DNA from 2 places in the Halomonas sp. PAMB 3264 genome. Region 2 is predicted to be linked to the other one. Evidence: riboswitches for the same ligand, from Rfam matches in the RefSeq annotation. Region 2 holds a riboswitch; the other holds the start of a gene.

Region 1 (15,916 bases), 750 kb from region 2:
TTCGTCTACCTGATGGGAGTGCTTTGAGATGAGTTCTTCTTCTAGCCAACCGTCGGCCGATCACGGCTCTACCAAGTCCTACGTACTGGGTCTGATCCTGTCGCTGGTACTGACGATCATTCCCTTCGGGGCGGTCATGATGGGGCTGTTCAGCACGCCGGTGACGGTCTGGATCATCGTGATCACGGCCGTGATGCAGATGCTCGTTCAGCTGGTCATGTTCATGCACCTGAACACCAAGTCGGACGAAGGGTGGGGCATGATGTCCTTCGTGTTCACTGTCTCTATTCTCGCCCTCGTGGTAGGAGGCTCCCTGTGGATCATGCATCATCTGCACATCAACATGATGATCGGCTAACCACGATGCCTAGCCGGCGGCAGGATCTGCTGGAACTGACCAAACCCGGTATCATCGGCGGCAATCTGATTGCCGCCATCGGGGGCTACTTCCTGGCCGCTCAGGGGCAGTTCGATCTGGTGACCTTCGCCGCCGTGCTGCTTGGCATCGCGCTGATCATTGGGTCGGCCTGTGCTTGCAACAATGTAATCGACCGGGATATCGACGCTTTGATGGCGCGCACGCGCCATCGCCCGCTGGTTCGCGGCAGCGTGTCGATCACCCAGGCGCTGGGGCTCTCGGCGCTTCTGGGCGTTTGCGGTGTGGTGTGTCTGGCGCTGGGCACCAACGGGTTGACCGTGGCGCTGGCCGTGATCGGCTGGGGCGTTTATGTGGGCATTTATAGCCTCTACATGAAGCGCCACTCCGAGTACGGCACGCTGGTAGGCAGCCTTTCCGGCGCGATGCCGCCGGTCGTGGGGTACTGCGCGGTGACCGGCACGTTCGACAGCGGCGCGATCGCGCTTTTGGTGATTTTCTGCCTGTGGCAGATGCCGCACTCCTACGCCATCGCGATCTTTCGCTACGCGGACTATCAGCGGGCATCGATTCCGGTATTGCCGGTGGTGCGCGGCATCAAAACCGCCAAGCATCACATCCTGGGCTACATCGTGGCGTTCATTCCCGCCTCGTTGGCACTGGGATTGGCAAGCCAAGCGGGCCTTGGCTATCTCTGCGTGGCGCTGGTGATGGGCTGTTACTGGCTCTACCTCGCGCTTCGCGGCTATCGCCTGACCGATGACGTTCGCTGGGCCAAGCAGGTCTTCGGGGTCTCGATTCTGACGATCACCGCCATGAGCCTGGTAATGGTACTCGAGGCAGTGGTACCGCTGGCCTAGGTCACGCGATCATCACCTGCACTAAAAAACGCCCAGGGGTTTCACCTTTGGGCGTTTTTCTTTGGGTACACAGGCCTACTCCAGTCTCGCTGACCAGTGCCGCACCTGCGCCACTGGATGACATCACTCGAGCGCGATCTGCAGGCCCGCTTACTCGATCATGCCGGTTCGCTGTGATTCTGCGCTGTTGCGCCGCGGCTAACCCTGTAACATGGCGAGTTTCATCTCCCGATTACTGACCCTGAGGCGACTCTTCGCTATGTCTTCGCTCTCTTCCCCGTTGCCGCGCAAGCTGGCCCTGGCGCTGCTGGTTACGGTGGCCTGCGCGTTCGCGGCCAATCACGTCTCTGCGCGGCTCGCCTTCGATAACGGCACCGGGCTGTTACTGGCAATCCTCACGCGCTCGGGCGTGGCCTGCACCATTTTACTGACGCTGGTGGCAGTCAAGCGAAAACGGCTGTGGCTACCCAAGGCCGCCTGGCCCTGGCAGCTTGCGGTGGGGTGCTTGATCACCATTCAAAGCCTCGCGCTCTACTCCGCGGTCGCCAGGCTCCCCGTGGTGATCGCGCTGCTGCTTGCCAACACCTTCCCCATTCAGCTGGCGCTGCTCACCTGGGCGCTGGGCGGGGCGCGCCCCTCGCTCAGGCAGTGCGTGATCATGGGCACCATTTTGCTCGGGCTTCTGGTCGTACTGGATATCCCTGCCTGGCTGATTCAGGCCGAAACGCTCGGCAGCGAGTGGGTGCTGGGCATCGCTTTGGGGCTTCTTTCGGCCTTCGTGTTTTCGAGTGCGCTTTGGATCACCGAGCATCGTCTGGCGGGCGTGGGCAGTACGCTTCGAAGCCTTCTGACCATGCAGACGGTGTTTGTGGCGATGATCATTGGCGCGGCGCTTGGGGTGGTGCCCGGCGGCATGAGCCTGCCGGATAACAGCCAGGGCTGGGTCGGGCTTTCGCTGCTGGCGCTTTTGTACGGCGCGGGGTTCTCAACGCTCTTGATATGCGTGCCGCGTTTGGACATGGCGCGCAACGCCCCGGTCATGAACATCGAACCCGTCGCTTCGCTGGTGTTTGGCTACTTCGTACTGGGGCAAACGCTTGGGCCGGTGCAGCTACTGGGCGGCGCCGTCGTGGTCGGCGGCATCGTGATTCTCGGCCTTTCGAAAGTTCGTTGACGGGGGCAATGCTCAGGCCCCGCCAATGGCGGACGGCTTTGGCAGCGGCCGCGACGACGGTATTTCGTTTGAGGCGGGGCCGAGGTCGACATCAACGATACCTTCGCGCTGAGCGCCGACCTGATGCGGTACCTGAGCCCGTCGGAGTACGATTTTGACGCCCTGAGCCTAGGGCTTCGCTACCGTTTTTAATCGGGGCGATGAAAAAGCGCCAAAGCGGCAAGCCCCACCTTCGCGTGGGGCTTTTTAATGGGCGAACGAACAGTCGAGCACATTGTTAGCACGCTAATTATGGTGTAGACTAAGGTATTATTTGAACAGACCCCGTCCACGCCGGGGTTTTTTAACGAGTGAATCCCGATGTCTCCCGATCAGCGCTTTACCCGATGGGTAAGGGTAGCCCTGGCTGCCTTTGTCCTTTTGTTCGTCTATTTCATGGTGGCCGACAGTTTCATGCCGCTGACCCCGCAGGCGCGCATCATGCGCCCGGTCACGCGTATTGCCCCGGAGCTGAGCGCGCCGGTGGTCGAGGTCGTCGTTCGCGATCATCAGCACGTCGACAAGGGCGACGTACTGTTTCGCCTCGACGCCGCGCCCTACGAGATCGCGGTGGAGAAAGCGCAGCTCAACGTCGAGCAGGCTGCCCAGGAGAACGACCGGCTGCAGGCCGACCTGGCCGCGGCGCGGGCCTCGCTAAGCGCAGCCCAGGCCAACGCCAGCGAGCTCAACAGCGAACGCCAGCGTGCGCAGTCGCTGGTGGGGCGCCAGAGCATTTCGCGCCAGCAGTACGAGCAGCGAGTATCGGCGGCGAACACCGCCAACGCCGATGTGCGCGCCGCCGAAGCGAAGATTACGAGCCTTGAAGCGCAGCTCGGCGAGGAGGGGAATGCCAACCTGCGTCTGCGCCAGGCCCGCAACGCGCTGGCCAACGCCCGGCTCGACCTGGAACGCACCGAGGTGCGCGCTCTCGAGGCGGGGCAAGTCACCAATTTGCAGCTTCAGGCCGGCGACTACGTCCAGGCGGGCCAGCCGGTGCTGGCACTGGTCGGAGGCGGCGTGGACATCGTGGCGGACTTTCGCGAAAAGAGCCTGCGCCACGTGCGCGTGGGTGACGAAGCGAAGGTCGTACTGGACGCGCTGCCCGGCCATATTTTCGCAGGCCACGTCACGGCGCTGGATGCCGGCGTGCGTGAGGGCCAGGTCAGCGCCAACGGTCAGCTTGCGGATATTCCCACGTCTGACCGCTGGGTACGCGATGCCCAGCGCCTGCGCCTGCACGTGGCACTCGACGCGCCGCTGGAAGAGATGCCGCCGAGCGGCGCGCGGGCAAGCGTTCAGCTTCTGCCCGGCGAGCATACGCTGGCGCATCCGTTCGCCTGGCTGCAGGTACACCTGATCAGCTGGCTGCACTATGTCTACTGAGCCGACCGAGCCGGAAGGCACATCGCCTGGGCCAGGCCGCCGGCGCGTCTGGTCGATCGTGCCATGGAGCGGGAAACGCGGTGAAGGCCCGTCGGCAAAAGAGAACCGCGCGGCGATTCTCGATGAAAACGGCCTGCGTCAATGCCTGCGGGTCGCCGGTGGGGCCACGATTGGCTTTGTGATCAGCAAGCTGATGGGCTGGAACTACGGCGTCTTCTTTACCGTGTTCCCCATGTTTCTGCTGGGTATGGTGCCGCTGCTTAATGCCAGTATCATCCGCCAGTTTCTGGGTAACGCCACGTTCAACGTGGTCGAGGTCAGCCTGATCATCGGCTTTCTGCAGCACATGCCGGTGGTGATGACGCTGGTGGTGCTGGGTATCTTCCTGTTTCGTTTCAATGTGATGGCGAAAGGGCCGCTGTTTCTGTACGGGGCCAATGGCGTGGTCACGCTCAGCGTTCTGCTGCACTTTGCAAGCTACCCGAACGTGGATTTGAGCGAGCTTCTGGGGGCGAACTTTCTGGCGAGCGTGCTGGCGGTGATCATCGCCATGCTCATGCACACGCTCTTTCCCGACGTCTCGCCGCGCCAGCCGCCGCCACGCGTGGAGAAAACCGCCGCGCAGATTCGTCACGAAACGCTGCTGGGCGGCATTACCGCGACGCTATCGTTCGTCGTATTTCAAACCTTCGATCTGCGCGATTCGCTCTCCGCGCAGATGGCGACGGTGTTGGTGCTGTTTGCCATGGGCTACGCCGGGGCCCAGGTCTCCTCGATCAGACGGATCATCGGTACGCTCCTGGGCTGCAACATGGCGCTGTTGATCCAGCTTTTGCTTTACTCCCAGAGCCACCACTTTTTGCTGGTGATCGTGATCTACTGGTTGGGGTTGATGCTGTTCGCCCGCGAACACGTGCGCGAGGCCGGTGGCTCCGGCGTCGGGTTTGGCGGCATGACGACGCTGGGCATTTTGTTCGGCCAGTCGCTCGGGCCAAGCCAAGACCTTGTTTACAGTGCCCTTTATCGGTTCTCCTCCATGTTCGTAGCCCTCGCGGTGACGCTGATGGTCATGGCCTGCCTTCACTCATTGCTCAATGCATGGACGGCCACGGCGCTGCCAAAAAGAAATTGAGGCAACTTTTTTCGCACCGTCTACTCTAAGAAATACCTGCACTGCTGATAGACAACGACGTCTTCCTCGCATGCAGCGTATTTCCTACTAACGGATTAGAGGTAATCATCATGTCAAATTCAAACGAAGACAAAGCGAAAGGTGCCGCTAACAAGGCCGCTGGCAAAGTGAAGGAAGCCGTGGGTAAAGTCACCGGCAGCGACAAGACCGAAGCCAAGGGTCACGCTCAGCAGGCCAAGGGCGAAGCGCAAAAAGGTAAAGGTGAGCTGAAAGACGCCGCCAAGAAGAAGTAACGACATTCGTCAGGATATTAAACAGGGGCCCTCGGGCCCCTGTTTTGCTTTCTACACCAAGCGTTCACGAACCGGGCGTTTCAAACCCACTCAATCGGCCATATCCATGGCAAAGCTCGTTTCAAGCCCTTCATCACCGACCGATACCCGCACTTCCAGGCTGTCGTATATCTCCCCGTAGTGTTTGAGCTGAGCGATGTCCTCTTCCGAGACGTCCTCCTGCGGCGATTTGATCAGCAGATCCGCCAAAGCCGTGTAAAGATCACCGGTCGCGAAGATATTCAGCAGCAGGTCGTCATCGGCGACCGGCGCCTGTAGTCCGTTTGTCAGCGTTGACGGGTCATCGAGGCCAACGCCCAGGGCCAGCGCCGAGTCCGACATCGCCGCGTAAAGGGTCGATACCTGCGCAGGCAATTGGCGGCTCTTGAGTCGCCGGGGTTCGCCGTCAGGCATGAGCGATAGCTCGCTGAGTTCGGGCACAAAGGCGGCGGCGTTTTCCAATAGCGTCATGGGATTCGATGACGCCAGGGTCAAAAGCCCCGTGGCCATGGGGCCGCCCTTGGCAAGGTAGAGCCGGTCGATACGCGCATTGAGCCCGGAAAGCGCCGGGGCAATCATCATCGCCATCGGGTCACTGGTCAGCGCGCTGGTCTCGTCCCACAGGGTGTTGAGCTCTTGAAGGTCGTCACAGCTAAACGGCGCCTCGCGAATTTGGCGCGCGTAGGTGTCCACGAGCTCCAAAAGCACCGATAGGTCGAGCCCCAGCCCAAAGCTTGCCAATCCATCCCGCTGGCCGAGCCCTGGCACCGGCGTCACCAACCGGCGAAGGTCACGCACGACCTCCTCATCGGTTTGCACGATCAGGTTGACCTCCGAGCGGCCTCGTAAATCGTACGCGCGCGAGCCCACCGTCAGGCCGGGAAAGCGCCCGGTCAAGCGGTCGATATCGGCCTGGCAGGCGGTAAGGTCCAGCGGCTCTTCACCGAGGGCGTCGAGTAGTGCGCGCGTCGCGGGATGGCGGGGCGAGCCGAGTTCACTCAACACCCGCGCGGTACGGATTTGCCCCGTACCCAGCGGCGTGAAGCCGTAGCGGTGTTCGATCTCGGCAATCTCGCCGGACTCCTCCATGCTTTCATCCGGCAGGCGCTTGCCGAGTATCTGAGCGAGCAGCTCGTCGCTGGCATCACCTGGTATCAAGGAAACCAGCGCCTGGCCGTCGACGATGGCGAGGATGAGTTCGACGTCGTCTTCCGGTGTGATCCGCCAGTAGTCGGTGCCCTCGACGCGGCCGATGCGCGGCGTAAGCCCCGCCCGCTCGACCACTCGCTCGAAGGTGTCGCGAAACGCCGCGTCGTCTTCCAGCTCGAAGCGCATCACCGGCAGAATGCCCAGCCCGTAAAGCGCGACGTTCGGCGACACGTTGATACCGCGGGCGTGAACGTCCTCCAGCGTGTCAATGTCCTCGAACTCTTCGCCGAGTGCGATCACAAGCGACAAAAAGGCCTGCGCCTGCTCGTTGGGTTCATTTCGCCTCTGCTCGCGAAGCGCTTCCAGATCCCGCTCGAGCCCGTCGCCCAGCAGCATCGTGCGCTGATAAAACGCGAACACCTCCTGCTGGTCCAGCGTTTCCCGCGTGGCCATGAAGTAGGGGGCGTTGGCCGGAATATAGCCGAGCATATCGGTTTCGGCGGCCTGAGCGTCGAGGCTGGTGCCGCCAGCCAGCAGCGCGAGAGAGGCAAGCAGCGATGTTTTTTTAATCATATCGAATCCACTGGCGTGTACACATTGGCTCATGGGAATAGCGGTTTAAAAGCATAACCCGCCTAACGTACGGGAGGGGCATGCGCCGTTAAAAAAATGCCCCCGACCGCGCTAACGGTCGGGGGCGTTTGGTGTAGCGCCTGGCGCTACACAGCGACCCTCTTTTTCATCGCCTGATGGCACAGGCAAACCGTACCTGACGAAAACGGCCCTTGCCCGGCAGGGCAAGGGCCGCACCTATCCGGCGCCTCAGGCCTTAGTTCGAGATCACGTCGTATCTTTCACGCCGCAGGCCATCCGCCGCGGTGACCACGATGGCACCGTCCTCGACGGTGACCTGGTCGTCGTCACTCACGGTCTCAAGCTGCGCCGCGACTTCCTCGACGGACCGGGACCCCGCTTGAATCGTTTTGGCGCGATAGTCGATCTCCACCTCGTCGGAGTGGATTAGCCCGCCAAGAACGGACAGTTCTGTCAGCCCCTTGTTCTGGAACGGTTCTCCACCGCGCATCATGTAGTAATCGGAGCTTTGGATAGTGACACGGACGTAGCGCGCAACCCGGTCAATGTCGTCCTCCGTCTTTCCAGATTCCGTTGTATCGCGTGTATCGATGACCGGCTCGTACGTCTCGTTAAAGACCGCGAAGCTGCGCTCTTCCTCCGGGGCAGTATCGATTTTGTACGTCAGCAACCCCGTGCCTTCAACCGAGGAGGACGGATCAAACCAGCTCGTCTCGACGGTATCCACATAGTACTCGGACCCAAGGTCGACCTTGATCCAGGCGGGTATTGGCAGGACGTCGCGGGTGTGCCAGTAACCGCCTTCCGACATGTCAGTCACGAAGTCCGCTTTACCGTCCACGGCAAAGGTCGCCGGGCCGTCCGGCAGGCCGCGACCAACGCCTTCGCGGTTGGCCTGAACGCGTCGCGCGACGGACAGGGCGCCTTCGTCGATGGTGTAGGTGCGCCGGTCCCCATTCTGTGCCACCACGTCAAAGGTATCGTCGACGGACAGCGGCGCGTCACCCGCGCGATCGCCGAAATCGAAGTGCGCCCCGAAAGGTAGATCGAACAGGGTCTGCATGTCGTCGACGACAGTGTCGTAGGGCAGGTTCAGTACGCGGTCCTGAATACCATCGACGGCGATGACGCCCGATGTCAGCAGCGTGTCGTCGTTGGTGACCAGTTCCCACTCTGCCGTATCCGTCATGGTGTCACCATCGACCTCGGCGACCACCTCGACGCTGTTGGTGCCAGAGGCCAGCTCGATGTCCCAGGTCAGACGGCGGCTGTCAGGGGTTTCGACGACGCCCATCGACTCACCGTTCAGGAAAAGCTCGGCCTGCGGCAGATTCGAATAGACCTTGACCGTGGTATTGCCGCGCTGACGTTCGATGAGTCGCTTGCCGGTGAGATGAAGGACCGGATCCTCGCTCCAGTTGGCTTGATACCAGTAGAAGGCATCCTTGCGTGTCTCGCGGTCGCGCGTCACGAGCCCCTTGTCGTTGATGCCGGGAGCTTCGCCTTCGTCGCGGCCGTCGGAGGCGAAATCGAACATCGCCCAGACGAACGTGGACCAGAGCCAGGGCCGCTCCTTCATCTGGAGGTAGGCTTCTTCGTGGTAGTTGGCCTGATAGGTTTCGGTGTGGTCCTGCTGGAACGGCGTCTCGGACTGGATCGAAGGGCCGGCACCCGCGCCGTACTCGCTGACCCCGATGGGGAGTTCGGGCGCAGCCGCATGCAGCTCATCCAGCCAGGCACCCAGATCGCCGGTCGGATTGCCGTAATACCAGCCGAAATAGAGATTCTGGCCGACGGTATCCGTGACGTTCATTACCGGCTCATCGGGGCCAAGACGCCCCAGAACGGCGGCGGTCGTCGGCCGCGACGGGTCTTCGGACTTGGCCAGCGCGTTTAGCTCGGTCAGCAAGGAGGAGACGTCACTGTCGCTTTGCAGCGAGACCTCGTTCCAGATACCCCAGACCGCGATCGAGGGATGGTTGTAGTTCTGGCGCACAAGCTCCTGCATCTGCTGCCGGGCGTTCTCGGCATAGGCGTCGGTCAGGTCGACCTCGCTGATCACCGGAACCTCCGCCCAGGTCACCATCCCGAATTCGTCAGCCAGGTCGTAGACGCTGCGGCTGTGCTGGTAATGCGCCAGGCGGACGGCATTGGCACCGAGTTCGTCCATGATGTCGAAATCGCGGCGCTTCTGCTCCTCGGTTGCGGCAAATCCGCCGTCTTCGACGTCCTGATGATAGCTGACGCCGCGCAAGGGCACCGATTCACCGTTCAGCAGGAAGCCTTCCTGCGGGTCAATCCTGATCTCTCGGATGCCGAGCGGTTCCGTCACCTCGTCCAGTACGTTTCCTTCGGCGTCGGTCACCGTGGTGACGACGCTGTAGAGATAAGGATCCGCCCGTCCCTGCCACAGCCGCGGCTGATCGATCTTGAGATCAAGCACCTGCTCCTGCTTTTGCGCCGCGGCCAGCGTGACGGAGGCCTCACTCTCTGCGACAACCGTGCCCGTATCGTCGCGCGCCTGGGTACGCAGGGTAACGGTGGCGTCATCCGCACCGTCGTTGGCCAGTTTGATCCGAGCCTCGACAGTAGCCTCCTCCGGGCTGATGTCCTGGGTCGTCAGATAGACGCCGGGACCGCCGAAATCGGTTAGATCGACATGGACCGGTGCGACCTCGACCAGGGCCACGTCGCGGTAGAGCCCACCGAAAAACGTGAAATCTGCATCGATCGGGGCGAGCCGGTGTGGGGCGTTGTTCACCTGGATCACGATACGGTTTTCGCCCGGCACCAGATCATCGGTCACATCGAACCGGAATGCGCTGTAGCCGCCGGCATGGGTTCCCACACTCGTGCCGTTGACGAAGACCTCGGCGATCTCATTCGCCGCGCCGACCTGCACGAACACGCGCCGGTCGCCCAGATCATCGGTGACCTCGAACATGGTCTGGTAGAAGCCGTCGCCGCGATAATAGTTATCGCCGCCCTCGCTGCCATCCTGCGCGTTCCACGTATGGGGTAGGTTGACCTGCGTCCAGCCATCGCCTGTCGCCGTCGCTGTATCGTCGGCGGGATCGACGTCATCGGTCGTGAACTGCCAGTCCGGCAGCGGCTCCAGGTGGCGGGCAGCGTCCGGATTGCCGATCGTCTGCGCCATCGCACCGGTGCTCGATACGCCAAGCGCCAGGGTGGTCGTCATAAGCAATTGCCTCAGCACCGGCCGTGAGGCCGCCTGCTGAGGCGAGGTCGTGAAACGACCGATTTGTGGGGTACTCATTGTTTTTTTCCTGTTCACGTAAGGCTGAAAGCTCTTGTTAGCGTTATAAGGCCATGCTTTTCAGCAGTTCGGCTGCTAGCGTGCTGCGACGTATTCTTTGCCTGGGCACATCGTCACAACGATATGATTTCATAAAAGATACGTCGCCCCGCTGGTAACGTTGCATGCGGTCACAAATTGGTCAAATAATTTGGACGAAACTACTCCATTGTTCATAAAAGGAGAGTGAGCCCGTCCATTAGCAAAATCGCCGTCACGCTCTATACCTTTTGGTAAAGCTCGCTGCCTGTCTGGCGAAATTTCTCTGCTTGTTCTTCCATACCGCGCTGGACCGATGCCGCCTCGCCCCCGGCTACCGGCGCGCGGTAGGTATCGCGCACCTCCTGGCTGATCTTCATCGAGCAAAACTTCGGCCCGCACATGGAGCAGAAGTGCGCCACCTTCGCGGAGTCCTTGGGCAGGGTTTCGTCGTGGTACTCCCTCGCGGTATCCGGGTCCAATCCCAGGTTGAACTGGTCTTCCCAGCGGAACTCGAAGCGCGCTTTCGAGAGCGCGTTGTCGCGCCTCTGCGACGCCGGGTGCCCCTTGGCGAGATCCGCCGCGTGGGCGGCGATCTTGTAGGTGATGATGCCGGTTTTTACATCCTCCTTGTTGGGCAGTCCCAGGTGCTCCTTGGGAGTGACGTAGCAGAGCATCGCGCAGCCGAACCAGCCGATCATGGCAGCGCCTATACCGGAGGTAATATGGTCATAGCCCGGCGCGATGTCCGTGACCAGCGGCCCGAGTGTGTAGAAGGGCGCTTCGTCGCAGTACTCGAGCTGCTTGTCCATGTTCTCCTTCACCAGGTGCATGGGCACATGCCCTGGGCCTTCGATCATCACCTGCACATCGTGCTTCCAGGCGATATGGGTCAGCTCCCCCAGGGTTTTTAGCTCGGCCATCTGGGCTTCGTCGTTGGCGTCGGCAATCGAGCCCGGGCGCAGGCCGTCGCCCAGGGAAAACGCCACATCGTACTGCTTGCAGATCTCGCAGATCTCCTCGAAGTGGGTATACAGGAAGCTCTCCTGATGGTGGTACAAGCACCACTTCGCCATGATGGAGCCGCCGCGGCTGACGATGCCGGTGACCCGATTCGCGGTCAGCGGCACGTAGCGTAAAAGCACACCGGCGTGAATGGTGAAGTAGTCCACGCCCTGTTCCGCCTGCTCGATCAGCGTGTCGCGAAATACCTCCCAGGTGAGGTTTTCCGCCACGCCGTTGACCTTCTCCAGCGCCTGATAGATCGGCACCGTGCCGATGGGCACCGGCGAGTTGCGCAGAATCCACTCGCGGGTTTCGTGAATGTTCTGGCCTGTGGAAAGATCCATGATGGTATCCGCGCCCCAGCGGATGCCCCAGGTCATCTTGTCGACTTCCTCCTCAATAGAGGAGGTCACCGCCGAGTTGCCCAGGTTGCCGTTGATCTTCACCAGGAAGTTGCGCCCGATGATCATCGGCTCGCTTTCCGGGTGGTTGATGTTGTTGGGAATGATCGCCCGGCCGCGGGCCACTTCGTCGCGCACGAATTCGGGGGTGATCTCCTCGGGTATGCTGGCGCCAAAGTTCTGGCCACGATGCTGGTGGCCCAGAATCCGCTCAACTTCCGCCGTTCCAAGCGCCTGGCGGCGCTGATTCTCACGAATGGCGATAAACTCCATCTCCGGGGTGACGATCCCTTGGCGGGCATAGTGGAGCTGGGTCACGTTCTTGCCTGCTTCCGCCCGGCGTGGCGTGCGCTTGAGATCAAACCGCAGCTGGGCAAGCATGGGGTCGTTGGCGCGGCGCTTGCCGTACTCCGAGGTCAGGCCATCTAAAAACTCGGTATCCCCGCGCTCCTCGATCCACGCCCGGCGCAGCTCAGGAAGCCCCTGGCGCAGATCGATCTGGGCGGCGGGGTCGGTGTAGGGGCCGGAGGTGTCGTAGACCAGCAGCGGCGGGTTTTGCTCATCCGCGCCGCTGGTGGTGGTCGGTGATAGGGTAATTTCGCGAAACGGCACGCGGATATCCGGGCGCGAGCCTTCGATGTACACCTTGTTCGAAGCGGGCAGCGGGGCGATAGCGGCGGCGTCTACCTTGGCGGTTTCAGCCAGGAAGTGTTGAGTGCGGCTCATGATCAGACTCTCTCGTTATGGTTGTTATAAAGGCGTATCAATCGGCCAAATCCAGACCCATCTGCCAGAAATCAATTTCCAGGCGCGTGGCGTCGCGAAATATCTTCGTAAGCGCTTCAAAGCGCGCCGGGGTGACATCGGCCAGGCGCGTATTCAGCCACTCAAGCTCCGCGCGCATCGCCGCCTGAAACTCCTCGCCTTCGTACATGGCGATCCAGGCGTCATACGCGTTATCGCCGCCGCGCACGGTAGTGCTCTGGGCGTTCAGCCAGTTGGCAATTTCGCCGTAACCCACCAGGCAGGGGGCGAGCGCCACGTGCAGATCGAGCAGGTCGCCGCGGCTGCCGGTATCCAGTACGTAGCGGGTGTAGGCCATCGTCGCCCGCGCTTCGGGAAGCGTTGCAAGTTCGGCTTCCGAGATACCCCACTCGCGGCAAAAGCCGATATGCAGCCCAAGCTCCACGTCGACGATCGCCTTCATGCCCTCATGAGCCTGGCGCAGGTCGGCAAGGCTAGGGCTCTTGTAGGCGGCCAGCGCGTAGGCGCGGGCGAAATGGATCAGAAACAGGTAATCCTGCTTCAGGTAGTGGCGAAAGGCGTCTTCGGGAAGGGTGGCGGTGCCCAATTGGCGCACGAAGTCGTGCTCGATATAAGCGCGCCAATCGCTTTCGCAAGCGGTGGTGAGATCGGTAAAGCAGTAGCCCATACATCCTCCGGGAGTAGAGATCCGAAGGGCAGGCGAGAAGATCGAGGGAGTGGCGCGGAGGAGGCGTGAAATGCACAGAGAGCGAGCCGGCGCCATCGCTTGATCCCTACGCCGGTACCCGCGCTTTTCCAAAAAAGCGCATTAGCCGGATCAGGTTCAGCGGGACCAGCGCTTGGAAGCTTGAAGCTCGCCCTGCGCCATCTCAGCCGGATTCACCGGCACCCCGTCAAGCAGTTGTCTGGGGGAGTCTAGGGGGCGATCAGGGAGGATGCAAGGGGCGTGAACGAGGCAAACAATCAATAAGCCGGGGGCTGGCTAACGTTGAAGCGCATCTACCATTTACCTTACGGTCCTGTGCCTCAGCGGTTCAGGGAGTCACTGTGTTCCAGGGAGAGGCTGACTGTGCAAGCGTTTGCCAAGCGGTGAGGTTCGCGTGTAAGTAAGGCAAAAACCCTTGGCACTGACGTGACAAGGCGTGAAAGCGTGACGTTACGACCGCAATATCCAAGTCGATATGGGGCGCAAATGGCACCATGGTGACTTGGCAATCCCGGCGTTTAAGAAACCCGTGAGCGGTAACGGGATCCACCAGCGCGACGCCCAGCTCTTCATTGACTAACGCAATCGCGGAAGAGAAGAGATGGACCTCAAGGCCACGGCGAAAGGGGACGTTGGCTTGAAGGAGTACGTGTTTAAGCTTGGCGGTACTTTGATGATTCTCATCGAGCGTAATCAGGTTTTGACCGTAAAGTTGCTCGGGAGAAAGCTCGGCAAAAGAGGCGAGTTCGCTCGAGGTAGGCACCGCTAAATGCATTCTGAGTTGGTACCGGGTCATGCTCAATTCCGGAAGATCACTCTCTGCCTCAATGACCCCAAGATCAAACTGTCCTTCGGATACCCACTCGGCAATTTTGGGTGTACTGAAGGTTTGCAGCGACAGCCGGCTAGCTTCGTGTTCTGCCAGATAAGCCGAGGTTGTCCGGGGTATCACGGTTGGCGAGAGGCCGGGCATGCAGCCGATGGTGAGTTTGCCGGAGTGCCCTTGGCCAATGAGATCCGAAAGCTCTTCTAAATGCCTGACCGAGGACAGCACCTTATCCACGCCCTCGGCCAGATGTTTGGCCTCAGGGGTCAGCTCGGTTCCGTAGTGGTTGCGTCGGAAAAGTAAAAATCCTGCCTCCTGCTCAAGGTTAGCGATAGCCGTGCTCACAGCAGGCTGAGTCAAATCTAGGCGGCGTGCGGCTTTGGAGAGACTGGCGGTGCGGGCTACTTCCTGAAAGATCTGCAACTGGCGAAAGCTATAGCGCAGTTTCATCATCGTTGGCTCAAGATTTTGTTTATGAGTTCATAGTCATCTTTTAATTGTATTTATATCACAGTGAAAGGATGCTGAAAGACTCATCATAAAAGAAACAACGAAGGTGATCTCATGAACCTGGTCGATCTGCTCGGTCTACTCCTGTATTTCGCTATTCTTATCGTGATTGGCTACCGCAGTGCGAAAAAAGTCTCCAACAGTTCTGATTTCGCGGTCGCGGGCAACAAGATTATCTGGCCGATATTATTCGCTACCCTTGCCGCTTCCTTTCTGGGCGGGGGCGCCTCCATGGGGCGAGCGGGCAAAACCTTCGAAGAAGGCTATGTCTTCATGTTTGCGGCCTCAGCCTTCCCGATTGCAACCGTGCTCGCTGGGCTCTTCATCGCGCCACGTTTGAAGCGCTATATAGGCGCTCAAACGGTCGGGGACATCATGGCCTATCACTTTGGTGCTAGCGCTCGCTTGTTTACCGGCATTTTTTCACTGATCTTTTGTGTCGGCATTTTGGGCGCACAAGCGCTGGCGGTGGGGACCGTGTTTCACATGATCCTTGGCATCGAAGTGTCCACGGGTATTCTCATCGGCATGGCGGTAGTGCTTATATACTCCACCCTGGGAGGAATGTGGGCCGTCATCCAGACCGATGTGGTGCAGTTTTTGATGCTGGCGATTTTTTTACCTCTCACCATGTTGATCGGAGTTCACGACCTGGGGGGGCCGGCGGCATTGGTAGAGCGTCTCCCCGAGGCACACTTTAGTCTCATGGGGGACTATTCGATCGGCATGTTCATCAGCATTTTTGTCGCCTTCCTGTTGGGTGAAACGCTGGTCCCCCCATATACCCAGCGCGCCCTGTCAGCACCGGACTCGCGTCATGCCAAAATTGGTTACTCCTTGGCGGGCGGCTTTGGCTTTTTGTTCTACTTTGTGAGCGCCACGATCGGCTTGGTTGCACTGGTGCTTTACCCGAACATATCACCGGATCAGGCTATGCCCGCACTGATACGTGATGCTCTGCCTGTGGGGCTGACCGGCCTAGTGTTGGCGTCGCTTCTTGCAGTGGTCATGTCCACGGCCGACTCCTACCTGAACTCTGCGGCGGTCATTTTCGTCAGCGACATCTACAAGCCATTTATTGAGCCTGAGGTAAGCGAAAAACGTCGCCTATGGATTGAGCGGCTCGTGAACCTGGTGATCGGTGTCGGGGCGGTGATCTTTGCGCTTTACGCAACGTCCATCGTCGATGCGCTGCTACTGAGTTACTCCCTGTGGGCGCCGACGATCCTGTTGCCTTTCGTTTTCGCAGTGCTGCTCAATTTGCGCTGCGCACGCTCGGCAATTGCCGCCATGTTGGGGGGCGCCTTGATCACCACCTTATGGAAGTGGGGGCCGCTGGATATGCAGGGCATGACGGGCTTGACTGCGC
Region 2 (15,916 bases):
GGTGGTGCTGGCCATGCTCGCCAGCACCGGTGGGCTCTTGCTCTCTTACCACCTGGATATTCCGTCGGGGCCGAGCATCATTTTGCTGGCAGGCTCAGCGTACTTTTTCTCGGCACTGTTTGGCCGCTATCACAGCCTGGCGGCCAGGCTGCGGCGTAAAACGGCGCCGCTCGAGGCGGCGTCCGAGCTGCCCTAGCGCACAGGCGCCCGGCAGCAGCCGCTCATCAACCACGTATCAGGAGTCGTTATGTCGTTACGTTTTACCCCGCTAGTGGTCGGCGTATCCACGCTGCTGGCCCTGCCCGCCGCCATGGCCGCCGAGCGCGTTCAGGTGGTCACGAGCTTCTCCATTCTGGCCGACATGGTCGAAAACGTCGGCGGTGAGCACGTCGAGGTCAGCTCGCTGGTCGGCCCCGACGGTGACACCCACGTTTACTCGCCGCGCCCGGGCGACGCCCGGGCACTTGCCGAGGCGGATCTGGTCGTGTTCAACGGCCTGCTGCTTGAAGGCTGGATGGACCGCCTGCTGGACGCCAGCGACTACCAGGGCCGGCTGGTCACCGCCACCGACGGTATCGAAGCGCTGGACTACCACCCGCACGATCACGGCCATGATCATGGACACGCGCATGAGCATGATCACGCCCACGACAGCGGCGAGGCCCACGACCACAGCCACGAACACGCCCACGACAGCGATGAGGCCCACGATCCCAGTCACGAGCATGACCACGGCAGCGACGACGCTGACGATCACAGCCACGACGAGCATGACCATGCGCACGGCGACCAGGACCCGCACGCGTGGCAGGACATGGCCCAGGCCGAGGCCTATATCACCAACATTCGTGATGGCCTGATCGACGCCGACGAGGCGAACGCCGATGACTACCGCGCCAACGCCGAACGCTATCTGGAAGAGATGGCCGAGCTCGACGGTGAGCTTCGTGCGCTGCTCGAGGACGTGCCGAGTTCCGCCACCGTGATCACCGGCCACGACTCTTTCGGCTACTTCGCCAACGCCTACGGCGTGCGCTTTTTGTCGCCTTACGGGCTGTCGACGGAAGTCGAACCGAGCGGCGCCAGCATGGCGGGCCTGGTCGATGTGATCAACGACGAAAACGTGCAGGCACTGTTTCACGAGAACATGACCAACCCCTCGGTGATCGAGCAGCTCGCCGAAGAGACCGGCCTTGAGATCAAGGGCACGCTCTACGCCGACGCCCTCTCAAGCGACGGCCCGGCCAGTACGTATCTGGGCATGATGCGCCACAACGCCGAGCTGCTGCACGACGCCCTGGCTCACGCGGGCAACGCCGAGCAGGCGCATGAGCACAGCCACGACCATGCTCATGAGCATGACCATGAGCACAGCCACTGACGAACGGCCGAGCGTCTGACGGTCTACCGAGCGCCCCTTGCGGGCGCTTTTTGTTGCTCAAGATTTTGTCTGGCGATGGTTTTTCAGGCGCCGCATACTAAAGCGCTCGGCGCTGCGGTAGCCGCCTCGCCTCAAAAGGATGTCATTTATGCGCCTAAACATCTGTTTCACGCCTACTCTGCTTGGCACTGCGCTACTGCTCACGAGCGCGGCCCACGCGATGCCGGAACCGCACATGAATGCACTGGTGGATGAAACCATCGTGCCCCTGATGGCCGAGCACCGCATTCCCGGCATGGCAGTCGCCATTCACGTCAACGGCGAGCGCTACCTGTTCGACTACGGCCTGGCCGATCGCGAGGCGGGCGTGGCGGTGGATGCGCAGACGCTGTTCGAACTGGGTTCGCTCAGCAAGCTCTACACCGGCCTGCTGGCCGCCTACGCCGAGGCCAGCGGCGCGCTGGCACTGACCGATCCGGTCAGCCGCCACCTGACCACGCTCGAGGGCAGTACCTTCGATGATGTCACCCTGCTTGAGCTTGCCACCTACACCGCCGGCGGACTGCCGCTTCAGGTTCCGGAAACGGTCGAGGAGCCGGCCGTGCTCGACTACTTCCGGCAATGGACCCCGACCTTCGCGCCGGGCACTCACCGCCTCTACTCCAACCCGAGTATCGGCCTGCTGGGGGTCGTCGTCGCCCGCCGCCTGGGCGACACGTTCGAGGCGGCGATGAACGAGCACGTCTTTACCCCGCTGGCACTCGAACACAGCTTTTACGATGTGCCCGAAAGCGAGCGGGCACACTACGCCTGGGGCTATTCGGCGGACGACACGCCGCGTCGGGTCAGCCCTGGCGTGCTGGACGCCCAGGCCTACGGGCTCAAGGCCACCGCCAGCGACGTGCTGCGCTTTTTGGAGGCGCATCTGGACAGCGGCGCGCTTACGCCTGCGCTCCAGCAAGCGCTCGCCACCACTCGCGAAGGGTACGTCAGTCTGGGTGAAATGACCCAGGGGCTTGGCTGGGAGCGCTACGCCTATCCGACGACGCTTGACGCGTTAAAAGCGGGCAACGCGCTGGACGTCGTACTCGAAGCGAACCCGGTGAAACGGGAAGAGCCCGTGCTCTCCGCCGAGAGCCCGGCATTTTTCAACAAGACCGGTGCAACCAACGGGTTTGGTAACTACGTGGCACTGGTGCCCGAGGCGGGGATCGCCGTGGTGCTGCTGGCCAACCGTAACTACCCCACTCAGGCACGTATCGAAGCCGCTTACACACTGATCGAACGGCTTAATGAGGCGCCGTAACCCACGCGCTGGCGCTTCGGCGTTGCATTTTGGCCGCCGGATGCGGAGACTTGGCGTCTCCTACCAGTGAACATGAGTGGAACCATGCACCTGAACGCCGATTTTTCCCGGTTTGCCAGCGTGACGCCCGGCGAGTACGAGTGGGTCGACTCCCCCAGCGCCGGGGTACAGCGCATGATGCTGGATCGTATCGGCGACGAGGTCGCCCGGGCCACGAGTCTGGTGCGCTACGCGCCTCATAGCCAGTTCGAGCGCCACGTGCACGGCGGCGGCGAGGAGATTCTGGTGCTCGAGGGCGTGTTCGGTGACGAGCACGGCCGCTACCCGGCGGGCAGCTACCTGCGCAACCCGATCGGTACCGACCACGCGCCGCAAATCGGCGAAGAGGGCGCGCTGATTCTGGTCAAGCTCCACCAGTTCGAGCACACCGATACGCTCAAGATCGCGGTGCCCGCCCACCGCTTGCCCTGGCAGCCGGACCAGCGCGAAGGCGTGGCCTACAAGATGCTGCACACCCATGGCCAGGAGCGCGTAAGCCTGGAGAAGTGGGACGCGGGCGTCGTCGCCCGCTACCCACAGCTCAGCAAGGGGCTCGAGATTTTCGTGCTGGAAGGGACACTTTGGGACGGGGAGACCGAGTACCCGACGGGCAGCTGGTGTCGCTACCCCTATGGCGCTCTGCCCACGCTCGAGGCCGGCGCCCGCGGCGTTCGGCTCTATCTCAAGCGCGGGCATCTCTCTGCGGCGTAATGCTCAAAGCGCGTTGAGCCCGAGAAACGGCAGCAGGGTCAGCAGCGCGACCAGCAGCACCGCGACGATGGTCAGCACCACCTGGATGGGGTGGGCCAGAAAGCGCCGCCAGAGCGTGGGCGCCTCGCCCCGAGCGCGGGCCTGCTCGAACGCCGCGCGCTCGCGCTGCCGGCGCGCTTGCTGATACTCGGCCAGCGCCGCCTCGGCGGCCTCGCGCTGGCTCGAGTCGCGCAGCCAAATTGCATCGACCCCAAGGCGGAAAAAGCCGGCCTGGGTCTCATAAACGTCGAAGCCGCGCTCATCCAGCAGCCTTCGCACTTCCAGCGCCTCTTCATCGGTCACGTGGCGCAGGCGAAACAGCAGGTGCGCCACCCTAGTCGCCCATACCGGCCATGAGGTCGGCCTGGATCACCTCGATCCAGTAGCCGTCCGGGTCCTTGACGAAGATCACGTCCTTCATTTTGCCCTGATCGGCGCGCTTGACGAAGGTCACCTCGCACACGTCGAACCAGGCCTGGGCGGCGTTGAGATCCGGCACGCTAAAGCAGATATGGCCAAAGCCCTGGGGCTCGGCGTTGCCGTCGTGGTAGGCGAAATCCGTCTGCTCCTCGGTGCCCCAGTTGTGAGTCAGCTCAAGAAGCCCCTTTTGCGCGAAGGTCCAGGCGGTGCGCTCACGCGTATCTTCCGGGATTGGCTCGCCCTGCTCGACGTTGGCGAGAAAATAGAGCGAAAACTGCATCTCCTCGAAATCGAGTCGGCGCAACACGCGCATGCCGAATACGCGTGAGTAAAACGCCAGCGCCGTTTCCGGGTCCTTGACGCGCAGCATGGTGTGATTCAAACGAAACCCCTGGGTGTTGGCCGGGGCGGCGACCACGCCGGGATGCTGCTCACCTTGAAAACTCATGAAATACTCCTTTAAGGCCGATAAACTTTGACGAAACCGAGGCCGTGTACAAGGATGTACTCTACTTGATACAGGTATGACGCGCATTTACCCCTATCAACCACATCCAACCTTAACAATGAGGTCGGTGGCCCACTAATTCCAGCCCCGGCTTCCGGAGGCATCATGTCTCGTGACCGTAACGTTTTAGGTGAGCCTTTAACGCCCTGCTGCCACAGCCCTAAAACCGGTTTCTATCGCGACGGTTTTTGCCGTGTCGGCCCTGACGATGCCGGTGTGCACTCCGTGTGCGCCATCGTCACCGAAGAGTTTCTCGCTTTTTCCCAGGCCCAGGGTAACGACCTGGTCACGCCGCGCCCGGAGTTCGGCTTTCCAGGACTCGCCCCCGGTGATCGCTGGTGTCTGTGCGCCAAGCGCTGGCTTGAAGCGTCGGAAGTAGGCCTGGCGCCGCCGGTGATTCTGTCCGGCACCAACCAGAAAACCCTCGATATCATTCCCCTGGTCACGCTCCAGCAGCACGCCATGGACGCGGTACACTAGTCGATTTGACCAGGTTCGATGGATCACTCTCGACGGCTTTACAAGCCGTCGCCGTATCCGGATAGTAGCACTCACGACAGGGGCGCCCGTTTGGGCTGAGATGCACCCTTTGAACCTGAACCGGATAGTACCGGCGTAGGGAGTCGTGGTGTTCGCACCACCTCTCTCGCCGGGAGGACGTCATGACCCTACCCCCGCTTGGCCACTACCTTGGCGCGCTTCGCGAAAGCACCCCGCTCGTTCACTGCATGACCAATTTCGTCGCCATGAACTCCAGCGCGAACCTGGTGCTGGCCGTCGGCGCGTCGCCGGCGATGCTTCACGCGATCGAAGAGGCGCCGGCGTTCACCGAACTTGCCGGGGCGCTGTCGATCAACATCGGCACCATATCACCGAGCTGGGCCAAAGCGATGCTGGCCTGCGCCGACGTGGCGAGACGCCGCTCGATCCCCTGGGTGCTAGACCCGGTGGCGGTGGGCGCGACCGCCTACCGCCGTGAGCTTTGCGAGCAGTTACTGGCACTCGAGCCCACGGTGATTCGCGCCAACGCCTCGGAAGTATTGGCGCTTGCCGGGCTCGAAAGCCAGGGACGCGGCGTGGACGCCGCCCCCACGACCCACGACGTTGAGGCAGCCGCCATGGCGCTCGCCAAACGTCAGCGCTGCGTGGTCGCCATGACCGGCGAGCGCGATGTCGTCACCGACGGTACGCGCCATCTTCATATCGATGGCGGACACGCCCTGATGCCGCGCGTTACCACCCTTGGCTGCGGGCTTAGCGCCATCGTGGCGGGCTTTGTGGCGGCCAGCCCAAGCGCCGCGCTCGAGGCGAGCACGGCGGCCCTGGCCGCCTTCGCCGAGGCCGGGCGTGACGCCGGCGAGCGCGCTCGGGGGCCGGGCAGCTTTCAGGTCGAGCTGATCGATGCGCTCTACCGGCTCACGCCAGCGGCGCTCTCCCAGGCGGGATCGACGTGCGTGACGTTCAAGGGCCGCGAAGGAGATCAACCATGACGCTCGATCTTTCGCTTTATCTGGTGACCGACGCCGTGCTTTGCCGCGACTACGGGCTCGAGCGTACCGTCGAGGCCGCGGTGCGTGGCGGGGTGAGCGTGGTGCAGCTTCGTGACAAGCACGCCAGTGACGCCGCCATGGTCGACGAAGCCAAACGCCTGAAGGCGCTGCTCAAAGGCACCGGCGTGCCGCTGATCATCAATGATCGACTTACCGTGGCGCTCGAAAGCGGCGCCGACGGCCTGCACGTCGGCCAAAGCGACGCCGCCGCGCTCGAGGCGCGCCAAGCGCTGGGTGATGATGCGATCATCGGACTTTCGATCAACACCCTCGCAGAGCTTGAGCGCGCGCCGCGCGAGGCGCTCAGCTACTTTGGCCTCGGCCCGGTATTTGCCACCGCCAGCAAGAGCGATCACGCCGCGCCGCTGGGCCTGAAGGGCTTGGCCGAGCTTGCCCGCGCCAGCCGTCTGCCCACGGTGGCGATCGGCGGGCTCAAGGCGGAACACGCTGACGACGTGCTCGCCGCCGGCGCCAACGGGCTGGCAGTGATCTCCGCGATTTGCGGCACACCGGACCCTTGCCGTGCCGCGCAGGCGTTCAAGCGGTGAAGCATCAGCTCGAGCATATCAGCGCCTTTGTGAAGGTGGCGGAGCTTGGCAGCTACACCCGCGCCGCCGAAGCGCTGGATCTTTCCCGTACAAGGCTATCGCGCCAGGTGATGGCGCTGGAAGAGACGCTGGGCGCGCGACTTTTGCAGCGTACCACGCGCCGCATTCACCTGACGCCGGAAGGCGAGCGCTACCTGGCCCACGCCCAATCGATACTGCGCGCGCTGGATGACGCAGCCAGCGACGTGGGCAGCACCACCCAGGCGGTACGCGGTGAAATGCGCATCAACGCGCCGATGAGCTTCGGCGTGCGCTACCTGGCACCGCTGGTGGCGGAGTTCATGACCGAGCATCCCGAACTCGAGGTGCGCCTGGATCTCAACGACCGCCGGGTGGATCTTATCGAAGAGGGGTATGACGTGGCGATCCGTATCGGCCAACTGGCGGACTCCAGCCTGATCGCGCGGCGCCTCACCCGGTGTCGGATGCTGTTTTGCGCCTCGCCGCACTACCTCGAGCGCTGGGGCACGCCTGAACGCCTGGCGGACCTGGCAAAGCACCGCTGCCTTCGCTATCGAAGCGGCCAGGCCAGCGCCGACTGGGTGCTGGGTAACGCGACCACGCTGACCCCGCAGGGCCCGCTTGAAAGCAACAATGGCGACGTCCTGACCCACATGGCACAGGCCGGGCTCGGTATCGCTCAGCAGCCAAGCTTTCTGGTCACCGAGAGCATTCTGACGGGCCGGCTGGTGCCGCTTCTGACCGACCAACCGCCGGTCATGCTAGATATTCACGCGCTCTATATGGCCAGGCGCTACCTGCCGGCCAAGGTCGAGCGCTTCATCGACCGGCTGCAGCAGGCCTGGGGTAATCCACCCTGCTGGGAAGAGGCCATGGGATTGTCGCGAGTGACGCAACAGTGAAGTGAAAAAAGCGCAGATTATCTTCGATTCCGACCGCGATAAAGTATCTCCATCGGCAACTTCCTGCCCCTTTGGAGAGACACTCATGAACACCGCTCAACCGACAGCCACCAATACCTTCCAACCCCACGCCACAACGCTGCTGCGCGTATCGCTCGGCGTCATGGCGCTGGCCCACGGCCTTTTGAAAGTGCTGGTATTCACGCTTCCCGGCACGGTGGCCTACTTCGAATCGCTGGGCCTGCCCGGCTTTCTGGCCTACCTCACCATCGCCGGTGAACTCGGCGGCGGCCTGGCGCTGCTCCTCGGCGTTTATACCCGCTGGGTGAGCCTGGCGATGATTCCGCTGCTGCTGGGGGCGGCCTCGGTTCACCTGGGTAACGGCTGGATGTTCTCCAACGCTGGCGGCGGCTGGGAGTTCCCGGTCTTCTGGGCACTCGCGCTGCTGGTACAGGCAGGGCTTGGGGGTGGACGTTTCAGCCTGACCGACCGCTCTCGCTAATCACGTTACGACGCCATGCCAGGCCCCGGTTGATGGGGCCTTTTGAAGGAGATCGACCATGCTACCCAGCCTGTTTGTTTCCCACGGCTCCCCGATGCTTGCGCTTAACGCCACGCCCGCCCACCGTTTTCTGCGCGAGCTGGGGCAAACCCTGACCCCCAAAGCGGTCATCGTCATCTCCGCCCACTGGGAGAGTTTAACGCTCAAGGTCAGCCAGAGTGCGTGGCCGGAAACCCTTCATGACTTTGGCGGCTTCCCCCGCGAGCTATTCGATTGCCAGTACCCCGCCCCGGGCGAGCCCGTACTGGCCAAGCGGCTGGGTGACCTATTGGGCGCCACTGTCGTCAATCGTGGCTTCGACCACGGCGCCTGGGTGCCGCTGTCGCTGATGTTTCCAAATGCCGACGTTCCGGTCGTTTCGCTGTCGCTACCGCTTCGCTGGTCGAGCGAAAAGCTCAAAGCGCTGGGGGAACAGCTCGCTCCCCTGCGCGAAGAGGGCGTGCTGATCATGGGCTCGGGCAGCCTGACGCATAACCTGTACGAAACCATGGCGATGGGCAGCCGGATGCCGCCGTGGGTCGGCGAGTTTTCCGACTGGGTGAACACGCAGTTCGAAACGAACAATCGCGACGCATTGCTGGCGTGGCAGAGCGCCCCGCAAGCGCAGCGCAATCACCCCACGCCAGAGCATTTTTTACCCTTGCTGGTGGCCATGGGTGCCGGCGGCAATGCCAGGCAGCTTCACCACAGCGTCGAGCACGGCGTGCTGGCGATGGACGTTTACGCCTTCGACTAAACGCTCGTCCACATCGCCTGGCACGTGTTTCTGAGCGAACGGTCCCCCGTTACACGAGTGGGCTTACGCCGTCGGGCGGCGCTTGAGCGTCGTGCGGCGGTCGTGATAAGCGATCCAGAGCCCGCTTGCCATGATCAGCGCGCTGCCGATCCATACCCAGCGATCCGGAAGCTCGCCCCAGAACCACCATCCCAGCAGCACTGCCCATAAAAGCGCCGTATAGTCGAAGGGGGCAGCAATCGCCGCCGGCGCATGGCGAAACGCCAGTGTAATGAATGCGGTCGCCGCGACCCCCAGTAGGCCAGAGGCCAAAAAGCCCAGCCAGTGAATCGGTTCCGGCGTCGTCCAGACAAACGGCACCATGGCGCCAGTGAGTAGCATGGGTACCAGCGTCATGTAGAACACCAGCGCCCAAAAGGACTCTCGCGAACCGTAGCGCCGGGCGGTAATCATCGTCAGGGCGTAGAACAGCGCGGCACCGATCAATACCAGCGCGCCGATGTGAAAGGCGTCGCCGCCAGGACGCACCACGACCAGCACGCCGGCAAAGCCCAGCAGCGAAGCGGCCAAGACCGGGCGGTCGATGCGCTCACCCAAAAGCGGCACCGACAAGAGCGTGACGAACAGCGGTGCGACAAAGGCGATCGCCGTGGCTTCGGCCAGCGGCATGAGAATCAGGCCAATGATGAAGCAGGTCATGGTGGCGGTATGAATCAACCCACGAAGTAAATGTACGCCCGGGCGACGCGTGGCGAGCTTTCTTAGCCCGCCGGCGAAGTGGGCGAGCAGTGCGATCAGCGGCAGCGACACCAGGCTGCGAAAGAAGATGATTTGAACCGGCGAGTGGGTTTCGCCCAGCCATTTCGAGATGGCGTCGCCGAGTGCCAGAAACAGCACCCCGAGACACATGCTCAGGATTCCCTTTAGCGACGTCGACACGACCGCTTCTCCTCCATTGGGCGGCGACCGTGGCCACGCCCATAAAAAAAGCCCCGCCGACGATCCGCCGGCGGGGCCACGTTTCTGACCACGCTAAAGGCTTGCGTTGACCACCATGCAGTCCATACCGCGGGCGTGAAGCGTCTGACAGGCAGCGATGGCGCGCGCTTCGTCGAGCGCTACCACGCGAGCGCGAAACACCGGTGTCTGGCCATCGATGGCATCCACCGCCACGCGCCCGCCGACGTTATTGGGCAGATGCTGGGCGGCTTGACGGGCGAGCTGCTCGGCATGGCTTGCCTGACTGAACGCGCCGACCTGGATACCCCAGCCGCCACTTCCCGCCACGGCCAGTGCCGGAGCGCTGATGCCCTGCTGCTCGTTGATCAGCGCGCGTAGCGGGTCGCGCGGTGCGGCCTCCGGCGAAGGGCGCGCGGGCTGGGCCACCGGTGCCGCGGTGGGCGCCATGTTGGCCCCAGCGGTAGCCGAGGGTGACATCGTGGTGGTATCGATGTTGGCCAGAATTGGCGAGGGCGGCGTGCTTGGCGGCGGGGAACTCAAGGGCACCGGTGCCCGGCCAAAGGACATGAACTCCCGCGAGAAATTGGTATCGGCCATCCAGCTGGTGTTGTCGCGCAGCCTGGCGCGGGCGAAGCTGCGATCGAGCAGATCCGCCATGTGGGCATCGCGAGACGAGGAGCTGAAACCGCCCATCACGACCGCGATCATGCGACGGCCGTCGTGCACCGCGGTGGTCGCCACATTGAAGCCGGAGGCGCGAATGAAGCCGGTTTTCAGCCCGTCGGCGCCGGGATAGTCGCGCACCAGCCGGTTATGGCTGGTATGACGCGTGCCCTTGTAGCTGAACTCCTGCAGGCCGAAATAGTGATAATACTGGGGGAAGTCCTGCATCACGCGGGTCGAAAGGATCAGCATGTCGCGAGCAGTCGTGATCTGGCCGCTATCCGGCAAGCCCGAGGCGTTACGAAAGGTGGTGTTGTTCATGCCAAGCTCGCGCGCCTTGGCCGTCATGAGGCTGGCAAAGCGCTGCTCGCTGCCACCGAGCGCCTCGGCCACCACCACGGCCACGTCATTGGCCGAGCGCACGGTCAATGCACGAATGGCCGTGTCCAGATCGATGGTGCTGCCCGCCGAGAGCCAAAGCTTGGTCGCGGGCATGGCGGAAGCCTGCGCGGACACCGCCAGCGGCTGGTTGAAGCTCAACTCACCCCGCTCGACCGCTTCCAACGCCAGATAGATGGTCATCATCTTGGTGAGCGAGGCGGGATAGCGCGGGGCATCGGCATTTTCCGAGTAGAGCACTTCGCCATTTTCCAGATCGACCACGATGCCCGCGTAGCGCGGGTTGCCGTCAGCCTGTGCACTGTTTCCCAGTACCAGCACCATGATGGTCACGGCGCACACAAGCCACCACCGCAGGGCGGTGTGTGAAGTCACGTCCCTCGCTGCCATACTTGCCCCTTTCAATCGCCTTGAGTTGTCCAGAAACCGCCCTACGCGGGCTTCGCCCCAAGCGCTCAGGTTAGCACGTCGGGGGCCGCAGTAAACGCCTTCTAAAACCGGAAAAACGCATTTCCTCTGGTGCAGACATAAAAAAAACCGACCCCGGAGGGTCGGTTTTCGCTGTGTCTTGAGAGCCCGTGCTACGAATACGTGATTCGAACACCGGTCTCAAACGCGGCGTGGCCTTGGTGGCGCGTCTTACTCTTCCGCGGCGGCGTCTTCGATTGCCGGGCGGTCGACCAGTTCGACGTACGCCATGGGCGCGTTGTCACCGGGACGGAAGCCACACTTGAGAATACGGATGTAGCCACCCGGACGCTCGGCGTAACGCGGACCCAGTTCGTTGAACAGTTTGCCGACCGCGTCCTTGGAACGGGTGCGGGCAAACGCCAGACGACGGTTCGCGACGCTGTCCTGCTTGGCCAGAGTGATCAGCGGCTCGATGACGCGACGCAGCTCTTTGGCCTTGGGCAGGGTTGTCTTGATTACTTCGTGCTCGACCAGCGACACGGACATGTTCTTGAACATGGCATGGCGGTGCGAGCTATTGCGGTTTAATTGACGACCACTCTTACGATGACGCATGGTTGTGATTCCTTACCAAACTGGGACTCAAGTCGACGCTTACGCGGAGGCCTTGTCGTCCTTCAGGCTCGCGGGTGGCCAGTTCTCCAGCCGCATGCCAAGGGAAAGACCGCGCGCTGCCAAAACATCCTTGATTTCGTTCAAGGACTTCTTACCGAGGTTCGGGGTCTTCAACAGCTCCACTTCCGTGCGCTGGATCAGATCACCGATGTAGTAAATATTCTCGGCTTTCAGGCAGTTCGCGCTGCGAACGGTCAACTCGAGATCGTCTACGGGGCGCAACAGGATCGGATCGATGTGATCCTCTTCCTCTTCGACTTCCTGTTCCTTATCGGCTTCCAGGTCGACGAAGGCGGCCAGCTGCTCTTGCAGGATGGTCGCACTGCGGCGGATAGCCTCTTCCGGATCCAGAGTACCGTCGGTTTCCAGATCGATAATCAGCTTATCGAGGTCGGTACGCTGCTCGACACGAGCGGCTTCGACCGAGTAGGAAACGCGGCGGACAGGGCTGAAGGTGGCATCCAGCTGCAGGCGACCGATCGCGCGGGTCTCTTCATCGGAGCCACGAGCGTCAGCCGGTTCGTAACCACGACCCAGCGCCACCTTGAGCTGAATTTTCAGCTCGGCACCTTCATTGACGTGAGCAATGACGTGATCCGGGTTGACGATTTCGACGCTATGATCAAGCGCAATGTCGCCAGCGGTGACGACGGCCGGGCCCTGCTTGTTCAGCGAGAGCACCGCCTCATCGCGGCTGTGCATCTTGATCGCAACATCTTTCAAGTTCAGGAGGATCTCAATGACATCTTCCTGCACCCCTTCGAGGGCACTGTATTCGTGCTCGACACCTGCGATCTCGGCCTCTACCACGGCGGCGCCGGGCATGGACGAAAGCAGAATGCGACGCAGTGCATTCCCCAGGGTGTGGCCAAAGCCGCGCTCGAACGGTTCGAGAACGATCCTGGCATGATGTGCGCTGATTTCTTCGACCTTGATATCGCGCGGGCGAAGAAACTCTGTCACTGAACGCTGCATATGAACACCTTTCAGGCTGCCAAACGGATACTGAGTACTCTAGAGCGTGTACTCAAGAGCATCCGGGCGAGGCGTGAAACGCCGCGCCCGGGCTTCAAGAAGCAGATTTGCCAAGCAAACGGCTTACTTGGAGTACAGCTCGACGATCAGGTTTTCGTTGATGTCGGCAGTCAGGTCACCGCGTTCAGGCAGAGCCTTGAAAGTGCCTTCCATCTTCTTGGCGTCGATGTCGATCCAGGCGATGTCGCCACGGTTGGCCGCAATGGTCAACGCGTTTTGAATACGAGCCTGGTTCTTCGCCTTTTCACGAACGGTGATGACGTCACCCGGCTTCACTTTGTAGGAAGCCACGTTGACGCTACGACCGTTAACGGCGATCGCCTTGTGGCTAACGAGCTGACGCGCTTCAGAGCGAGTCGAGCCAAAGCCCATGCGGTAGACGACGTTGTCCAGTCGGGATTCGAGCAACTGCAGAAGGACTTCACCGGTCGCGCCTTTCAGGCGAGCGGCTTCCTTGTAGTAGTTGCGGAACTGCTTCTCGAGTACGCCATACATACGGCGTACTTTCTGCTTCTCGCGAAGCTGCAAGCCGTAGTCGGAAAGACGCTGACGACGCTGGCCGTGTACACCCGGGATCTGCTCGGATTTACACTTTTTCTCGAAGGGGGTAACGCCGCTCTTCAGGAAGAGGTCGGTACCTTCACGACGAGAAAGTTTGCACTTCGGTCCAATATAACGAGCCATGAATCTTTCTCCTTAAACGCGGCGTTTCTTAGGCGGACGGCAGCCATTATGGGGAATGGGCGTCGCGTCTACGATGCTTTGCACGCGGAAGCCGGCGGCGTTGAGTGCACGCACGGCGGATTCACGGCCGGGACCGGGGCCCTTGACCAGCACGTCTACGTTTTTCACACCATACTCGGCTGCAGCAGTCGCTGCACGTTCACTTGCCACTTGAGCAGCGAACGGGGTGCTCTTGCGAGAACCACGAAAACCCGAACCACCGGCAGTTGCCCAGGAAAGAGCATTGCCCTGGCGGTCTGTGATCGTCACGATCGTGTTGTTAAAAGAAGCGTGGATATGCGCAACCGCATCCACTACCTGCTTTTTAACCTTTTTACGGTTACTACGCGGGTTAGCCATGTTGATGTCTATTCCTGTCTTAACGCCGACTCTCTATGAGAGAGCCTGCGTGTTATTTGCGGATCGGCTTACGCGGGCCCTTACGGGTACGCGCATTAGTCTTGGTCCGCTGACCACGCAGCGGAAGACTACGACGATGACGCAGACCACGGTAGCAACCCAGGTCCATGAGACGCTTGATGTTAAGCGTGACATCACGACGAAGGTCGCCTTCTACGGTGTATTTGCCAACTTCAGAACGCAGGGTGTCGACTTCTTCAGCAGACAGGTCCTGGATCTTGGCATTATGGGCGATGCCGGCAGCGTCACAGATGTGAGCGGCGCGGGTACGGCCAATCCCGAAGATATAGGTCAGCGAGATCGCCGCATGCTTGTTGTCCGGGATATTGACGCCTGCAATACGGGCCATCAGCTTACTCCGAAATTTGAGCGGCTTGCTCGTTTGTTCATCTTTAAAAGGCGCAACAGCATACCCCTTTCATTGCCCGAAGGCAAGGGGTATGCCGGCGCCCGCTTTAATACAGCGCGGGGTTTTAGCCCTGACGCTGCTTATGCCGCGGTTCGGTGCAAATAACGCGCACGGCGCCATTGCGACGAATGATTTTGCAGTTACGGCACATCTTCTTTACGGAAGCTCGAACTTTCATCGTTCTTTCTCCAAAAACGGCTCGCGGCACGCCCGGCGCCTGACCAACACACGTATCGGCCAGAGCACTGGGAGGGAGCGCTTAACGCGCTATACCGCCGCTACCGTAGCCTTTCAGGTTGGACTTCTTCATCACCGAGTCATATTGATGCGACATGAGATGCGACTGCACCTGGGCCATGAAGTCCATGATGACCACTACCACGATCAATAGAGACGTGCCGCCAAAGAAGAACGGGACGTTCCATGCAACGATCAGGAACTGGGGCATCAGGGAAACTGCAGTGATATACAGGGCACCGAACAACGTGAGACGTGTCATCACCTTGTCGATATAGCGAGCGGTCTGCTCGCCGGGGCGAATACCCGGCAAAAACGCGCCTGACTTTTTCAAATTGTCAGCCACATCCTTGGGGTTGAAGACCAGCGCTGTGTAAAAGAAGCAGAAGAATACCACTGCCGCCGCAAAAAGCAAGATGTAGAGCGGCTGGCCGGGGCCGAGCGCCTGCGAGGCTCGCTGCAGCCACTCCATCCCTTCACCGGCACCCACCCACTGACCGATCGACGCCGGAAAGAGGAGGATACTGGAGGCGAAGATCGCCGGGATAACCCCGGCCATGTTCACCTTCAGGGGCAGATAGCTGCTTTGACCCGCATACATCTTGTTACCGACCTGACGCCGCGGATAGTTCACCTTGAGCCGGCGTTGGCCGCGCTCGATGAATACCACGAACGCCACGGTGGCGATCCCTAGCACTGACAGCGCTAACAGCGGAAGAACATTCCAGGCCCCTTCGTTGCGGGCAAGCTCGAAAGCCTGGCCCACGGCGCTGGGTAGCCCGGCGACGATCCCGGCGAAGATCAGCAGCGAAATACCGTTGCCGATCCCCTTCTCGGTGATCTGCTCACCTAGCCACATCATAAACACCGCACCGGAGACGAAGGTCACCACGGCGGTGAAGTAGAAGCTAAAGTCAGCGCTGTAAGCGATGCCTTGGCTAGCCAGGCCCACGGACATGCCGGTGGCCTGGATAAACGCCAGTATCACCGTGCCGTAGCGGGTGTACTGACTGATCTTTCGGCGGCCGGACTCGCCCTCTTTCTTGAGCTGCTCAAGCTGAGGCGAGACCGCGGTCATGAGCTGCATGATGATCGACGCCGAGATGTAGGGCATGATGCCCAAGGCGAGAACACTCATGCGCTCCAGCGCACCACCCGAGAACATGTTGAACATGCCCAGGATGGTGCCCTGCTGCTCCCTAAACAAGGCAGCAAGCTGGTCAGGATTGATACCGGGAACGGGGATATGGGCACCGATACG

Evidence for each region. A riboswitch is a leader RNA that binds a small molecule or an ion and turns the genes downstream of it on or off. The one in region 2 is predicted to bind thiamine pyrophosphate.
Region 1: another riboswitch for thiamine pyrophosphate. It lies ahead of tenA (thiaminase II); the one in region 2 lies ahead of thiM (hydroxyethylthiazole kinase).

The regions. Positions count from the first base shown of each region.
Region 1 covers NZ_CP134866.1:2,738,064-2,753,979, reverse strand. The annotation lists gene cyoC (cytochrome o ubiquinol oxidase subunit III) at 1-27, shown strand, start outside; gene cyoD (cytochrome o ubiquinol oxidase subunit IV) at 29-358, shown strand; gene cyoE (heme o synthase) at 316-1,236, shown strand; gene RN347_RS12480 (DMT family transporter) at 1,496-2,410, shown strand; gene RN347_RS12475 (HlyD family secretion protein) at 2,771-3,832, shown strand; gene RN347_RS12470 (DUF2955 domain-containing protein) at 3,822-4,964, shown strand; gene RN347_RS12465 (CsbD family protein) at 5,075-5,257, shown strand; gene RN347_RS12460 (hypothetical protein) at 5,348-7,018, opposite strand; gene RN347_RS12455 (glycoside hydrolase family 2 TIM barrel-domain containing protein) at 7,275-10,316, opposite strand; gene thiC (phosphomethylpyrimidine synthase ThiC) at 10,577-12,466, opposite strand; gene tenA (thiaminase II) at 12,504-13,172, opposite strand; TPP riboswitch at 13,259-13,408, opposite strand; gene RN347_RS12440 (LysR family transcriptional regulator) at 13,540-14,490, opposite strand; gene RN347_RS12435 (sodium:solute symporter family protein) at 14,602-15,916, shown strand, end outside.
Region 2 covers NZ_CP134866.1:3,492,148-3,508,063, forward strand. The annotation lists gene RN347_RS15870 (metal ABC transporter permease) at 1-196, shown strand, start outside; gene RN347_RS15875 (metal ABC transporter solute-binding protein, Zn/Mn family) at 248-1,381, shown strand; gene ampC (class C beta-lactamase) at 1,530-2,687, shown strand; gene RN347_RS15885 (cupin domain-containing protein) at 2,772-3,437, shown strand; gene RN347_RS15890 (DUF6164 family protein) at 3,441-3,809, opposite strand; gene gloA (lactoylglutathione lyase) at 3,811-4,344, opposite strand; gene RN347_RS15900 (DUF2237 family protein) at 4,510-4,884, shown strand; TPP riboswitch at 4,953-5,043, shown strand; gene thiM (hydroxyethylthiazole kinase) at 5,067-5,894, shown strand; gene thiE (thiamine phosphate synthase) at 5,891-6,502, shown strand; gene RN347_RS15915 (LysR substrate-binding domain-containing protein) at 6,499-7,425, shown strand; gene RN347_RS15920 (DoxX family protein) at 7,511-7,927, shown strand; gene RN347_RS15925 (class III extradiol ring-cleavage dioxygenase) at 7,986-8,723, shown strand; gene RN347_RS15930 (DMT family transporter) at 8,787-9,662, opposite strand; gene RN347_RS15935 (serine hydrolase) at 9,756-11,135, opposite strand; gene rplQ (50S ribosomal protein L17) at 11,385-11,771, opposite strand; gene RN347_RS15945 (DNA-directed RNA polymerase subunit alpha) at 11,811-12,806, opposite strand; gene rpsD (30S ribosomal protein S4) at 12,930-13,550, opposite strand; gene rpsK (30S ribosomal protein S11) at 13,563-13,949, opposite strand; gene rpsM (30S ribosomal protein S13) at 14,002-14,358, opposite strand; gene rpmJ (50S ribosomal protein L36) at 14,483-14,596, opposite strand; gene secY (preprotein translocase subunit SecY) at 14,678-15,916, opposite strand, start outside.